DNA from 2 places in the Bacillus cereus group sp. BfR-BA-01383 genome. Region 1 is predicted to be linked to the other one. Evidence: predicted binding sites of a transcription regulator. Region 1 holds the regulator's gene; the other holds the start of a gene.

Region 1 (8,066 bases):
TGGGCTAAAAGGTGGGCTGTTGAATGGCGTAAAATGTATAAGCCATCTTCAGAATCTAATGTAATAATAGAAACTGCACCATCTTCTTCGATTGGTGTAACAAGATCGATCATCTCATCGTTTAATTTTCCAGCCACAGCTTTTTTCTTTAAGCCTGGGCTAATAGAAGCTGCGATTTCTTCAGTTGTTACGCCTTTTGGAAACTCCTTCACAGCTCCATCAGGGAAAGTAATTTTAACTACATCTGCCATCACTGGTCACTCCTCTTTTTTTTCAAAATAAAAAACACTCATCCCGTAAAAAGGGACGAGTGTTGAATTCGTGGTTCCACCCTTGTTCCAATTAACATTATTGTTAATTGCTCAAGTTCAACATAACGGTGTTGTCCGTTAGCAATTACTAGAAAAATCGTTCACTGCTAAAGTTTAGAGGTGGTAAGTAATAATCCCGTACTAGGAAGCTCACACCCTAAGGCTTCCCTCTCTGAAAATCGTAGAAAACTACTCATGTCCTCATCATGACATTTCAATATATTTCATTTATGTAGGTAATTATATGCTCAAAAACTTAGAAAATCAAGGGCGTTACCTTTATTTTTTAAATTTTTCACATTGCGCTCAAACTCATGCAATCCATGTAATTGTAGGCGTTCTTGAAATACATTTCGCAAAGTAATAATCATATTATGGTCTTGTTCTTTCGTATATAAATAAATTTTTTTCGGCGAAATAGAAAGAAGTGGTGCAATTACTTTCGTATCAATATATACATCCTTTTGCTTTAACAAATCCTCATCTATATATTGGACCAATTTCTCTTGTTTTAAACGTCTACCTTTATCATCATAGAAAATAAAACTTTCGTCAAAAATAAGATGTATACAGGACAAACGTGACTTCCGACTGCTAACTTGTTGCCGGAGCATCTCGATGAACATTTGATATTCTTGTTCCATCTTATACTCATCAATTGCCACTTCCGCAAGCCTAGCTACCATCTCCCTATATGTACGAAGACGAAAACGAACATATGATGAAAATGAGAATGAGAGCGGATCACAAACCCAATTGTTTAAAGAAGACTTTATATACGATTCAAATGTATGACGTGTTAATTCACGAGTAACCCCTTTTCTTCTTCCCTTTAAAATTTCTTGTGCCATATGCAATATTTGATGGCACTCTTCTTGTTCTTCATAAAAAAACTTTTCTTTTAAAATTGTATAAATCCACTCATTTTGTTTCACATTCACAATGAAATACACCATTACTGGCAATAAAATCTTTTCAATATAATTCGATTCACGTACTGGTATGTGAATCACAACTTTCTGTTCCTGTAAGTACACACTCGTTTCCTTATATAACATTTCCGCTCTTTTCAGTAGTTGTCTATATACGTGCATAGCATCATTTTTTTCTTCGAAGCAAATTTCAATCACTTTTGTCCCCCCTTTTATCCCTGCTCTAAAGGATTGTATCTATACGTTACAAATCCTATAAGAGTCCGTCCTGTGGAAGTTCACTCTTAGTAGAATTACATTTCCTATCGTTAGAAAATCCACTCGATATGGCTTGCTAATTTTATATATATTAAGGGAGGGAGAAAAAAATGATACAAGCTACTATGAATTTTCAATAAGAACTGTCCATTTTACAATTCGACTACTCTGAAAAAATATCCGAAACGAAAAAAAGAGCAAGCTTCTCAGCTTGCTCTTTACTTATGACGACGATTCTTCCCACCAATCGAAATTGGTTTCGCTAAATATTTAATTCGTTCCATAATACGGGCTGCCTTCATTTCTTCTGCTTCACCGCGCTGTGTATACGTTAAATGGTGTTCCAACTCCTTGAAATCAAAGTTGGACGTAAAGAACGTCGGCAAGTTTTCTAGCATACGGAATTGTAAGATTGCACCGAGCACATCGTCACGTACAAAGCTTGACATCGCTTCTGCTCCAATATCATCTAACATTAACACTTGTACGCGTTTTACTGCATCGATCTTTTCCCCAATCGAATTATTTTGAATCGAACTTTTAATTTCGCGTAAAAATTCAGGGAAGTATACAAGCATCGAACTTATTTTCTTTCGGGCAAGCTCATTCGCAATTGCTCCTAACAAATATGTTTTCCCTACACCAAATTTACCGTACAAATATAAACCTTGCACTTTTTCACCTGGTTTATATGTGCTTAAAAATTCATTCGCTGCCCCAATTGCATCAATACGTGCATCTAAATCGGACGGATCTAAGTTTTCCATCGTTGCCTGTAAAATATCAGTTGGCATATATACACTTTGAACAAGTTTTTCATATTTCTTTCTCTCATCATATGCTACTTTTCTAATGCAACGATCATATTGAATATCAATCATCTTACCTTGGATAACAAGCTTTGGCTCATATCCTTGCAACATATTTTTACACGACCCTAGATCCGGACAATCCGCACAACCTACACTTTGTCCAATATATTCATATAACTTCACAAGACTGCGCTCAATCATCGAAGTCGTTACTTCACCTTTATGTTCGTCTATAAATTCTTTCACACGCGGGTGTGCCATCACTTCTGCTTTTAATACTTCATATCTATTTTTAAAATTTTTATTCTCCATTAATTTTGCAAATGAATTTTGAATATGCTCCATTTTCTCACCTCAAAGAGCGTTCATTCTCTTCTATTAATCACGCTTATATTTTTTCAACACTTCTTCTAGTCGTTTTCGTTCATCTTCTAACGTACTTGCACCTTTTTCTGAACTTACATCTTTCTTCACAGTTTCTTTTGCTTGTTCGTTAGGCTCTTCTTTCAGCCAATCTGGTACCATTTCTTTTCGCACTGTTTTCTTCGCCGTACGACCTTTTTTCTTCGTCTCAGCCCACTCTTGGTATTGACGATTTTCTTCTTTTGCTAGCGCCATCGCTTCGCCTACTGTACTGACCTTTTTTCGTGCCCAATGCCCAGCGATCTTCTCAACATACGTTTTCGCAAGTTTCATATCTGAGCGTAGCATAACGTAATAAATAAGGACATTCACAACCCCTGGCGTTAACTTTTGTTTTATCATTACATCCTCAACAATTTGCAAGTCCGCTTTCGTTGCCTCTGCACCGCCCGAAATTTCTTTCAATAGTTGTTTTGGTGATATTTCCTCTAATTGCTTTATTAGCATCTCTTCTTGCGATGAAGGCTCTTTCTCTTTCATCGTACGTGCAGCATGCGGCTGTACTCTTTCACTTAATACAGGTAATGCTTGACCATTTTCAAATTGGTACCAATCGCGGGCTCCTTTTCTAAGCCTTTCGATATCAATTGTTTGCATCTCTGTCACCGCACCAAGAACGATATTTTGCATCGATAACACATCTACACCGTACACATAAGCGAGTGTGATGACACATTCTCGCACTTGATCTGTAATCGCCTTTTTAGGAACAAGAGCGGACAACCCATCTACAAATAAGGAGAAATCAAAGAAATCATTCCAAACTTTCGGAGCGCCTCCCTTCTCATTACTTGGCATAGTTGTCGTTTTTGGAATACGAAGATCTTCTTGCGCATGCTCAAGCTGTCCTGGATTAAACGAGCCAAACACCTCATTGAAAGAGCGCGTCACATTTTCATAAGAAGCAAAATCAAATTCTTCTTCTAAGAAATATTGCTTTACTTGATTATATTTTGTCCGACTCAATCGATTGTATAAAAAGATACTTAAAACAATATCATCAAAAAACTGCTTTGGAGATAAAGGCGGTTGCAACTCGTATATAAACATTCGAATATCTTTTTCTTTCTTAATATATACCTTTAAAAGCCCAATTGCCTCTAACTTTACTCGTTCCTCATATATTTCGGGAAGTTGCATTTGCATAATCACCATAAGGGAATGATGTGTATTCTCTTTTCCAAATACACGATCTTGCTCTAACTCCCCCCATAGCGTCATGTATAAGCTAAAAGCTCTACTACCTATTAACGGCTGATACAACATCGTTAACACTTTTCGGTCGTAATTATGTAGTAGTCCTTTCGCACTTACTTTATAACGATCAATTGGCAATAGCTCCATCCATGACTGTTTTTCCATTCTTGCTTTTCCTTTCTCTCATCCAATCTATCCTCTACTTCATTCGTTCTATCTCCATTATATATTTTATTAGCGAAAAAGAGCTATTAGCTTACGCTTCTAGCTCTCTTATCTCATTACTTACAGTATGTAAAGAGAATGGAATACAGCTTCTATTCTCTTTCTTTTTGCAGTATATCTTTCAATTCTTCAATAAATACATTTAAATCTTTAAATTGACGATATACAGAAGCAAAACGTACGTAAGCAACATCATCGATATCACGAAGCTCTTCCATAACAATTTCACCAATCATATCACTTTTCACTTCTGAAATACCTAAATTACGAAGTTCACGTTCCACACTTTGTGTTACTTCCTCTAATTGTCTTAAAGATACTGGTCTTTTTTCACATGCTTTAATTAAACCGCGTAAGATCTTTTCTTTATTAAATTCTTCTCGTGTGCCTTCTTTTTTAACAACGATAAGAGGTGACTCTTCTACTCTTTCAAATGTCGTAAAGCGGCTTAAACAACTTTCACACTCTCTCCTTCTTCGAATAGAGCGCCCCTCGTCTACCGGACGCGAATCTAACACTCTTGTGCCATTATGAGAACAGGATGGACAACGCAATTCATTCACTCCTTTACACTATACTCTTTATTTTTCTCTACTCAATTCACCTGAAAATATATATATACAATATTATATAACTCATTCTAACGCTCTTACCACTTTAAGTTTAAACGCATTATTTTATCATCTTGTTTTCAAAAAATAAGATGGTAGATGAAGCGCTAGCTTATTTGTAAGAGTTCAATTTATCCAACTAACGAGTACGTTACGTTTTTCCTTTTTTATAAACTAAAAAAGAGGTGCATTATACACCTCTTTACATTTTAAATCAATTATGTTCTTTTTTAAAGAGCTTTTGTTTCTCTCTGCTTAATTTCGAAGCTACCAGTGCCTCGAGGAAGCTCGATGCTCTCACGCGTTTTCGCGTTTAAACCTTCTGCAATATATTCTGCAGCAACATTTGGATCAATACGATCCCCACAAGTATAAACATCAATACTTGCGTAACCGTGCTCCGGAAAGCTATGAATTGTTAAATGTGATTCCGAGATAATTACTACTCCACTTACACCTTGTGGTGCAAATTTATGAAAAGCAACCTCACGTACTTCAGCACCAGCTCTTAGTGCTGCATCCACAAATAATTGTTCAATATACGGCATGTCATTAAGCTTGTCGAAATCGCAATCCCAAAGTTCAGCGATTACGTGACGACCCATCGTATCCATAGTATCCATTCTACAGTTCCCCCTTGTAAATTTATTCTAACTGTTCGAATTGAAAACTAATTTGCAATTTGGCTTGCTCCACTACCACGGGGGAAAGTTAGTCCAGAGAGGTCCTAACCCTTTAAGTAGTGACTACGTACCTCAGCTCTTAAGTTTACGAGTGTTAGTATACTTTGTTTATTTTCATTTTGCAACAACAGTTTTTTCGAATTTCTGTCATATTTTCCTCTTTACTTTTCCCTAAAAAAAATAAATGATTCACAAATACAGTAATCACAACGTTTTTGGTATGTCCACTATTTGAAAATATACCCATATAATTTTTTTCTTTTCAGAAAAAAATAAAAAAAGAGGGCAAATATTTACTTGCCCTCCCTCTATTTCACTTAAATATGTTGTACATTTTCTTGTTTTGCTAATTCATCTACAACCAACGTTACAAGATCTACAACACGACGAGAGTAGCCCCACTCGTTATCGTACCAAGCAAGTACTTTCACTTTACGATCACCCATTACCATTGTAGATAAACCATCAATAATAGCTGAGTGTGTATTTGTATTAAAGTCGATAGACACTAAAGGCTCTTCGCTAAATTCTACAATTCCTTTTAACGCACCGTTTGCAACAGTTTTGAACGCTTCATTAATAGCTTCAACTGTTACATCACGTTTTACATCTACTACTAAGTCAACAAGAGACACGTTTGGTGTTGGTACACGAAGTGCCATACCATGAAGTTTTCCATTTAAATGCGGAAGAACTTTTGCAAGCGCTTTCGCAGCACCCGTCGTTGTCGGAATGATTGACTGTCCGCAAGCACGCGCTCTTCTTAAATCTTTATGTGGGTTATCAATATTTTTTTGGTCATTTGTATAAGCGTGAACAGTTGTCATTAAACCGTTTTCAATTCCGAACTGCTCATCTAACACCTTCACAACAGGTGCTAAACAGTTTGTTGTACAAGATGCATTTGAAATAACGGTATGTTTTGTAATATCTAATTGGTCTTCGTTCACACCAACTACAATTGTTACATCTTCATTTTTACCAGGCGCTGTTAAAATAACTTTTTTCGCTCCAGCTTCAACGTGAAGAATTGCTTTTTCTTTTGAATTAAATTTACCAGTTGCTTCAATTACAACTTCAACACCTAGATCTTTCCAAGGCAATTCCTTTGGATCACGGTTGTTTAAAAGGCGAATCATTTTCCCATCTACTAATAAGTGATCTTCAAATGCTTCCACTGTTCCGGCAAACTTACCGTGTACTGTATCATATTTAATTAAATGTGCTAACGTTTCGGACGGATAGCTTGCATTGATTGCTACAATTTCGAATGCGCTTTCTTTTATTGCTTGACGAAACACCATTCTCCCAATACGTCCAAATCCATTAATTGCCACACGAGTCATAATATGTTATCCCCCTTGAATGCGTTATACTATTTATCTCTAATCCCAATAATAGTATAACACAAAAAGGAGAAATGTCACTAAGCATTTTCATTAATTTCACAATTTTTTAATCAATAATGTTCCACTTCTTTAAAACTACCTGTAATTGTGTTTTCGTTTCCATAATTGTGCCATCATTATTTATCACTTCATCCGCATTCTTCACTTTTTCTTCTAATGGCATTTGAGATTGAATACGCGCTGTTGCTTCTTCTTCTGAAAAATTATTCCGTTTCATTAAACGGTCTAATTGCGTACTCGGCGTGACTGCTACAACTAAAACGCGATCAACGAGACTTGTTAATTTACTTTCAAATAAAAGAGGAATATCTAACACAACCGCTTGCACACCTTCTTTTATGTACATTTTCTTTTGCATATTCATTTCCTCACGTACTGCCGGATGAACAATTTTATTTAACTGCAATCGTTTTTCTTCATTATGGAAAACGACACTTCCTAATTTCGGTCGATCCAGTTCTCCATCTTTTTGTAACACTTCCGTTCCAAATACTTCTACAATTTTGTTATATGCTGGTTTTCCTCTTTCTACCACTTCTCGCGCAATAATATCCGCATCAATAACCGGTATACTCAGTTCACGAAACATTTGAGACACTGTACTTTTTCCACTTGCAATGCCTCCCGTTAATCCAATTACTACTGTCATCATAATCCTCCTTATAATAAAAGGCGCGAAACTAATGTTCCACGCCCATACTTACATTTTCCAAATTCCAATAATAATGAGTAATACCCCAGGCAGGAATGTAAATTTTTGTAACCATTTCATATTCGATAAAACCGTTCCAAGTTTCATTCCAATAAATAAAAACAAAGAACTCATCACCGCAACTAATATTGCCATCATAGCAGGTGCATAACCTAATAAAGATGCACCAATTCCAGCACCAAACGAATCTATAGAAAGAGCTATACCAAGAAGTAGCGCTTCTCCTGCAGAAATGGTGCCCGATTTATCAAAATCCGCAACAGTCGGTTTCCGTAAAATTTGAATCACTAGTCCTAGTGAAGCAATCTCTAATTTCCAAACCTTCTCCTCTTGCTTCGGTTCTTCTTTTTTATCACTCCGAAAAAATTGGTATAATACCCAAATCCCTATTCCAATAAGAACAAGTCCACCGATACGCGTTGCGATAACAGGTGAAAAAACTTTCGCGATCATATGTCCAATTCCCATTGAAACAAGCATAACAGCCGCTGAA
Region 2 (8,066 bases), on a different contig from region 1:
TTCTTTTCATATAAATATTTACGGAATTGAAGTGAATTTTCTACTTTTTGATCATCTAATGCTACTACAATATCATATTGTTCTAAACCAGCTTTTTCTGCCGGTGATACTGGATAAACTTTACCTAATACAACGCCATTTGTTACTTCTTTTGGTACTTTTAATTGATTTAACGCATAAGCTTGCACATCTTCTAATGAAACAACACCTACACCAAGAGCTGGGCGTTTCACTACTCCATCTTTTTCAAGCGATTCAATAACTGGTTTTGCAACGTTAATTGGAATTGCAAATCCAATCCCCTCAACTTCTTGTTGCGCAATTTTACTTGAGTTAATTCCAATTAATTCACCGTTTTGGTTAAATAATGCACCACCACTATTACCAGGGTTAATTGCTGCATCTGTTTGAATAACTTGTGCTTGCCAGTCTGGACGTTGGTCTCCATCAATGTCTACTGGAATTTCACGTTCTTTACTACTGATGATACCTTCCGTTACACTACCATCAAATCCTAACGGGTTACCAATTGCAATTGCTTTTTCACCAGCACGAAGTTTACTGGAATCACCTAAAGTTGCAACTTTATTAACAGCAGATCCATCAATCTCTACAACTGCTAAGTCTAACCAAGGATCCTTACCAACTAATTTTGCATCAACTTGCTTGCCGTCGCTCATTTTTACCGCAAGTTTATTCGCCCCGTCCACTACGTGGTTATTCGTTACAATATATGCTTTATTTCCTTCTTTTTTATAAATAACACCTGATCCTGTACCAGCTGTTTGCTCTTGTTCTGTCGGTTGCATTGCAAATGGATCAACAACCTTTTGCATATTAATTACACCAACTACAACATCCTTTGCACCTTCAACCATACCTGGTAAATCAGTTTCACCCTTAACTTTATTAACAACAGGAGCTACAGTACCCTCCACTTGTTGATTAGAATTGAATGACGAAACTGCCGCTCCATTATTTTGCATCCATGGCATGTAAGGTGCTGCAAAACTAATCGATACCGCCCCTACTACTGCTCCCACTAAACCTGTGAAAAAATATCCTTTTTTACTACCTGATTTTTTCACTTCTCTCGTTTCACTATGTTCTTCATTTAAATTCGGTCCGTCGTAATATCCCATGTTTTATTTCCCCTCTCTGGTGAATTCGTACTTTCAGTATAGTCACAGCTTGTGTCCTTCTTGTGAACTCATCGTGAAATCCAATTAAAAAAATACTCCTATCTATCGTTGTAGACAAGAAAAGTATTTTTTGTACATTCCACCTACAAAGAAGAGTGTAAATTTGCTATATTCCAAAGCTAAAGCGCATAGTAATTTAAAGGTTATTCTTCAAATTTATAACCAACACGAATAACAGTACCAATATGCTTCGCTTTATCTCCTAGCTTATTTCGTAGTTTTTTAATATGCGTATCAACCGTTCTGTCATCGCCATAGTAGTCATATCCCCATAACTGATCTAATAAATGTTGACGTGACAACACAATTCCTCTGTTCTCCATTAAATAAACAAGAAGTTCAAATTCTTTATGTGTCAATATTATTTCTTCTCCATCTACTAAAACAGTTCTAGATAACCGATTCACTTCTATTCCAGCTAAAGACATAGCATTTTCTTCAGCTACTCCTACTGCACCATCCGCTCGTTTCAATAATGTCTTTGCGCGAGCTACTAACACTTTCGGGCTAAAGGGTTTCGTTACATACTCATCGGCACCTAATTCGAAACCTAGCAATGTATCATCCTCATCCGAACGTGCTGTCAACATAATAATTGGTACTTCTGACTCTTTTCTAATTCGTCTACAAACAGACCATCCATCTATTTCTGGTAACATAATATCTAACATAATTAAATCAATTTCATGCTCTGCAAATAATTCTAACGCTTTTTTTCCATCTTCTGCTTCGATCACTTCAAAGCCTTCATTACGAAAATAATCACTAACAATTTCACGTAATCTTCTTTCATCTTCAACAAGCAATACTGTTTTATTCATATAATCTATCCCGCCTTTTTACTCTTTCAATCGAATAATACGTTGATTGGAGCTTCCGCGAAATGGAAGTGTTAAATCTTTTTTCTCGATTTCAAATCTTCCATCGACTAAAACATCCCCATAATGTAACAACTCTATCATATCATTATTTTGAGAACTCTGTATCTCTTCTAACGTATAACCTGTATACATCCATAAATTTTTCTTCAAATCTTTCACGGCTTGTGCTACTTTTTTCACTTCAGCAGCTTGAAAAAATGGATCTCCACCTGAAAATGTTACATCAGTTAATGGGTTACTTTCAATCTCTTTCACAATTTCTTCTACTGTCATTTCAGTTCCATTGCAAATATTCCACGATTTCGGATTATGGCAACCGAAACAACGATGCGGACAGCCCGCAAAAAACACGACTGTCCGCAATCCTTCTCCATCTACTACACTATCATGAATGATGTTCATAACTTTCATTTATGCTTCACCCGATCCATCTCTTCACTACGTTTCGCACTATTCCACTTCGACATATCTCCTACAAGATAACCTGTTATTCGGCGAATTCTTTCTATATTGGCCTCATCTTCATTTCCGCAGCTTGGACATTCATTTCCAATGACTCCGTGATACTTGCAGCACTTACAACGATCAACCGGATGATTAATTGAACCGTATCCAACGCCATTCTCTGCCATCGCTTGTATAATTTGCTTTAACGCCTTTTTGTTATGCATCGCCGCCCCGTCTAGTTCAATATACGTAATATGTCCCCCGTTACATAGAGCGTGGAACGGGCCTTCTAAGCGAATTTTATTTATGGCTTGAATATTATAATAAACTGGAACATGGAATGAATTCGTATAGTAATTATGGTTCGTTATGCCTCTAATCACACCAAATTCCTCTCTATCTTTTTTCACAAATTTCCCTGATAACCCTTCTGCAGGAGTTGCAATTACTGAGAAGTTCAGTTGATGTTCTTCCGTCGCCTTATCCATTCTTTCTCTCATAAAGGAAATGATTTCATATCCAAGCTTCCATGATTCTTCATCTTCTCCGTGATGTTTCCCTGTTAAAGCTACTAAACATTCCGCAAGACCGATAAAACCAATACTTAACGTACCTTGTTTTAATATCGGCGCCACAGTATCTTCAGGCTGTAACGTTTCTCCACCACGCCATACACCTTGTGAATATAAAAATCGAAAATCTCTCGCTCGCTTCGTACATTGATACGCGAATCTCTCTAATAGTTGCTTTATCCCTAAATCTAAGTAATAATTTAGCGCTTCAAAAAACGCTTCTTTTGAACCACTAATTAACGCTAATTTCACTAAATTAATAGACGTAAACGATAAATTCCCTCTTCCAATCGCTGTCTCTTCTCCATGTATATTAGACATAACACGAGTACGACATCCCATGTAACATACTTCACTTTCAGGGCGCCCGTCATAATGCACTGCATTAAACGGAGCATCTAAAAATGAAAAGTTAGGGAATAATCGCTCAGCTGTTGTCTCTAACGCTAATTCAAACAAATCATAGTTCGGATCACACTCTTCAAAGTTCACACCTTTTTTCATTTTGAAAATTTGAATAGGAAAAATCGGTGTTTCCCCTTTACCAAGACCAGCCTGCGTTGCTTTTAACAGCTGCTTAATTAACAGTCTCCCTTCTTTCGATGTGTCTGTTCCATAGTTAATAGAAATAAACGGTACTTGTCCTCCGCCCCTACTATGCATGCTATTTGAATTATGAACGAACGCTTCACACGCCTGATACGTATCATTTTCTGTTTCTTTCCATGCAAATTCCTCTATTTGTTCTTTCGTAAGTGGGTATGACTGTAATCGTAACTTATGTCTCTCTACTGTTTTTCTTACATAGGGAGCTAAATCAATATCAAAGAGGGCAAACGATTGACCACCGTGCTGCATATTTTGATTCGCTTGAAAAATAATTGAAGAAAGAGCCAATGCACTTTTAATATCTTGCGGTTGTCTCATATGTCCATGTCCAGTATGAAAACCGTTAGCAAGCATTTGTGCTAACGGAATTTGCGAACAAGTCGTCGTTCCTGTCGCATAAAAATCTAAATCATGTGGATATAATATATTTTGATTTATCGCTTTTTTCACTTGATCTGATAATAAATTTTCTACTGCATAATATTTCGCACTCTCAGATGCGAACGTTCCCATTACTCCCATTGGAGAGCGGCCATCTACATTTGCATTTTCTTGCATTAAATCTTGTTCATTGCCGTGGACAATTGTCTCAAACACTTTCATTAATTCTTCTCCACGTGTATTTTTTCGTAACATTTATAACCCTCCACCAATATGTTGTTGTCTTTTGATTAAAATGTTACTACATATAGTCTTACTGTTTCTGTGAGAAATGTAACATTCCTGTGAAATTTTTTTCACGAAATAATGAATTTTTCATTTGTAAAAAAGAAATGTGCTCTTTACAAATGTATGGTACAATATACGGGAAAAACTCTTTTTACCCTTTATCAACACATTTGTATAAAGGAGACTGAACTCATGGTTATTACATATCTTTTATTTATCGTTGCCTACTTACTTGGCTCGATTCCGTTTGCACTTGTTGTTGGAAAAATCGGCTATGGAATCGACATTCGTGAGCATGGAAGTGGTAATTTAGGCGGAACAAATACATTCCGCACACTAGGGAAAAAAGCAGGTTTTATCGTTACAATTGCTGACATTTTAAAAGGTACATTAGCAACAAGTCTACCGATTATTTTCGGGTTAGATGTTCACCCACTATGGTTTGGATTAGCAGCTGTTCTTGGACATGTATATCCAATCTTCGCAAAATTCCGTGGGGGGAAAGCAGTTGCAACTTCTGCTGGGGTGCTATTATGCTATTCACCAGTTGTTTTTGCAATATTAGCTGTTGTCTTTTTCAGCCTTTTATTTACAACACGATACGTATCACTTTCTTCTATGGTAACAGCTGTTGTTGCTGTTATTGCATCAATTGTTAGCGGGGATAAAATCTTCATTATTGCGATGTGTTTATTAGCAGGTATGGTTATTTATAAACACCGTGCAAATATCGGACGAATTATAAATAAAACTGAGCCAAAAGCAAACTTTTCAAAAAAGCAAAAATAAGATCGTAACCCACATAACGCAAAAAGAAAACGTGAAGCATATTAATAGCGTCTTTTTGCGTTATTTTTTATACTAAAGAAAAAGCAATATAATTTGGAGGAACTATACATGAATCTTTCCGTAACAAAAGAAGCAGCACAATGGTATAAAAACGAATTACACTTACAATCAGGTGAAACACTACGCTTTTTCGTACAATACGGTGGTTGCAGTACTGTGCAAAAAGGACTTTCTTTAGGTATCCGTAAGGATGACCCTGCACATCCTGCTGTTCAAATTCAAGAAGAAGATATTAACTTCTTTATTGAAGGTGATGATGAATGGTTCTTCGATGGACATAATTTATCTGTTACACTTAACGAAGGTGACGATTTCCCGCAATTTAATTATGAAAAATAAAAAAAGCGTGGCAGCAGCCACGCTTTTTTTATTTCTTTTTTATTTCCTCATATTTCGCATACCACTCAGGATATAACTTTTTAAATGATACAGGGCGGAACCCTTCTTTTTTCGCACAAATATTCGTCGTACTTGCAGTAATACAAAGGTCACCTTCGCCGTTATAAATTTCATATCCATATACAACGCGAAGCGGGCTCACAGTATCAATCCACGTTTTTACGATTGCTTTTTCTCCGTAACGCATCGCTTTACGGTAGGAAATTTGCAGGTCTAACACAGGAGAAATAATTCCCTCTTTCTCCATTTCAACATATGAAAATCCTAAATCTTGTATAAGTTTCGTGCGACCTAGTTCAAGCCACACTAAATAATTTGAATGGTAAACAACACCCATTTGATCTGTTTCCGCATAACGGATTTCAACTTCATATTCTGCTACAAACATATGTATTCGCCTTCTTTCACTTCTGCTGCCTTGCATACATTTAATCATAATACACCGGAATCAAAAATAAAATAAAAACAGTGAATCTTTTCCTGAAAGGAGCAAGCATATGATTCAAATTGTAACTGTTCGTAGCGGTGATAGCGTATATAGCTTGGCATCAAAATATGGATCAACACCTGACGAAATAGTAAAAGACAACGGATTAAATCCAGCTGAAACGCTCGTTGTTGGTCAGGCACTTATCGTTAATACGAAAGGGAATAATTATTATGTGCAGCCTGGTGACAGCTTATATCGAATTTCTCAAACGTATAACGTTCCTCTCGCTAGTTTGGCTAAAGTTAATAATCTATCTTTAAAATCTATACTCCATGTCGGACAGCAATTATATATACCGAAAGGGACAAAACGAGCAGTAGAATCCATCGCTTATTTACAACCTTCAACAATACCGATAAAAGAAAGTTTAGTAAATGCTACACGTGCTATTAATCCATTTTTAACATACTTAGCGTACTTCAGCTTTGAAGCAAAAAGAGATGGTACATTAAAAGAACCTACTGAAACAGCTAAAATCGCTAATATTGCAACACAAGGCCAAACTATCCCTATGCTCGTTATTACAAATATCGAAAACGGGAACTTTAGTCCTGAACTAACATCTGTCTTGTTGCGTAACCCAACCATTCAAAACAAATTTATTACGAACATTTTGCAAACGGCTGAAAAATACGGTATGCGAGACATTCATTTCGATTTCGAAAATGTGGCGCCTGAAGATCGCGAGGCATATAATCGCTTTTTACGAAATGTGAAAACACGCTTACCTAGCGGATATACATTAAGTACAACGCTTGTACCGAAAACAAGCTCCACTCAAAAAGGAAAATTCTTTGAAGCGCATGATTATAAAGCACAAGGGCAAATTGTTGATTTCGTCGTCATTATGACATACGACTGGGGTTGGCAAGGCGGGCCACCGATGGCGATTTCTCCTATCGGTCCTGTGAAAGAAGTACTTCAATATGCAAAATCTCAAATGCCACCACAAAAAATTATGATGGGGCAAAATTTATACGGGTTCGATTGGAAACTTCCATTTAAACAAGGTAATCCGCCCGCAAAAGCTGTTAGTTCTGTCGCAGCCGTCGCATTAGCACGTAAGTACAATGTTCCTATCCGTTATGATTTCACAGCTCAAGCTCCCCATTTTAATTACTTTGACGAAAACGGCGTACAACACGAAGTTTGGTTTGAAGATTCACGGTCCGTGCAAAGTAAATTTAATTTAATGAAAGAACAAGGTATTGGCGGTATTAGCTATTGGAAGATTGGTCTACCATTTCCACAAAATTGGCGTTTACTCGTCGAAAACTTTACGATTACAAAAAAGGGCTGACTTCCGTCAGCCTTTTTTGTACATTCTGTTAAGATTCATCTTTTATTTCACTTTTTAATGAATCAATACTTTCTAAACGTCTTTGATTTTTCGCTTCAATGGCAGCACGATCTTTTTCATTAGAAAGTTCCGCTGTTTCTTTTGCTTCATTAAAATTATCAATCGTATTTTGTACCATTTCTTGTAATTTTTCAGCGTTGTCATTTCGATTATCTGGATTCGGCATGTACTTCCCTCCTAATTCTTTATACATACCATCTTAAATTGCCTATGTTCCTTCAAATTTATACAAAAAAAGGAGAATGCAATATTCTCCTTTTCTTTAACCGTTATCAACAATCGGTTGTTTACCAGTTTGGTCTTGCATTTGCTTCCCTTTATTGCCACCAGCTTTTTTCGATTGTGTTCCAATTTGATTTGGTGCAAAGTCTTTTGAATTCTTTTTCGGATTACCCATTACTATCGCCTCCTTAACACTAGTATCGTACTAGTGTTAAGAATTATTCAGCTTGCTTAAAAAGTTTCATTTCATAACGTTTTTCAATACGTTCTTCAATTCGATCGATTGCATCGCGATCACTTAATAATTGTTGTTTATTTTCATTTACAAGTTCTTCAAACGATTTACGGCGACTTCTTCTCATGCTG

The links. The regulator NrdR, encoded in region 1, represses ribonucleotide reductase genes. The targets are predictions, from matches to a motif close to AACACNATATATNGTGTT.
Positions count from the first base shown of each region.
Region 2: the regulator NrdR is predicted to act here: its motif matches at 4,390-4,407, upstream of MR065_RS03425 (anaerobic ribonucleoside triphosphate reductase).

Region 1 is NZ_JAKUFP010000008.1:120,651-128,716, reverse strand. It holds gene thrS (threonine--tRNA ligase) at 1-251, opposite strand, end outside; T-box leader at 300-528, opposite strand; gene ytxC (putative sporulation protein YtxC) at 560-1,441, opposite strand; gene dnaI (primosomal protein DnaI) at 1,720-2,658, opposite strand; gene MR065_RS10870 (replication initiation and membrane attachment family protein) at 2,692-4,098, opposite strand; gene nrdR (transcriptional regulator NrdR) at 4,251-4,712, opposite strand; gene speD (adenosylmethionine decarboxylase) at 5,000-5,383, opposite strand; gene MR065_RS10855 (glyceraldehyde-3-phosphate dehydrogenase) at 5,770-6,798, opposite strand; gene coaE (dephospho-CoA kinase) at 6,908-7,510, opposite strand; gene ytaF (sporulation membrane protein YtaF) at 7,562-8,066, opposite strand, start outside.
Region 2 is NZ_JAKUFP010000002.1:242,341-250,406, forward strand. It holds gene MR065_RS03410 (S1C family serine protease) at 1-1,142, opposite strand, end outside; gene MR065_RS03415 (response regulator transcription factor) at 1,346-2,023, opposite strand; gene nrdG (anaerobic ribonucleoside-triphosphate reductase activating protein) at 2,042-2,494, opposite strand; gene MR065_RS03425 (anaerobic ribonucleoside triphosphate reductase) at 2,491-4,347, opposite strand; gene plsY (glycerol-3-phosphate 1-O-acyltransferase PlsY) at 4,573-5,169, shown strand; gene MR065_RS03435 (HesB/YadR/YfhF family protein) at 5,278-5,568, shown strand; gene MR065_RS03440 (acyl-CoA thioesterase) at 5,597-6,016, opposite strand; gene MR065_RS03445 (glycoside hydrolase family 18 protein) at 6,126-7,418, shown strand; gene tlp (small acid-soluble spore protein Tlp) at 7,447-7,644, opposite strand; gene sspN (acid-soluble spore protein SspN) at 7,741-7,875, opposite strand; gene MR065_RS03460 (FbpB family small basic protein) at 7,919-8,062, opposite strand.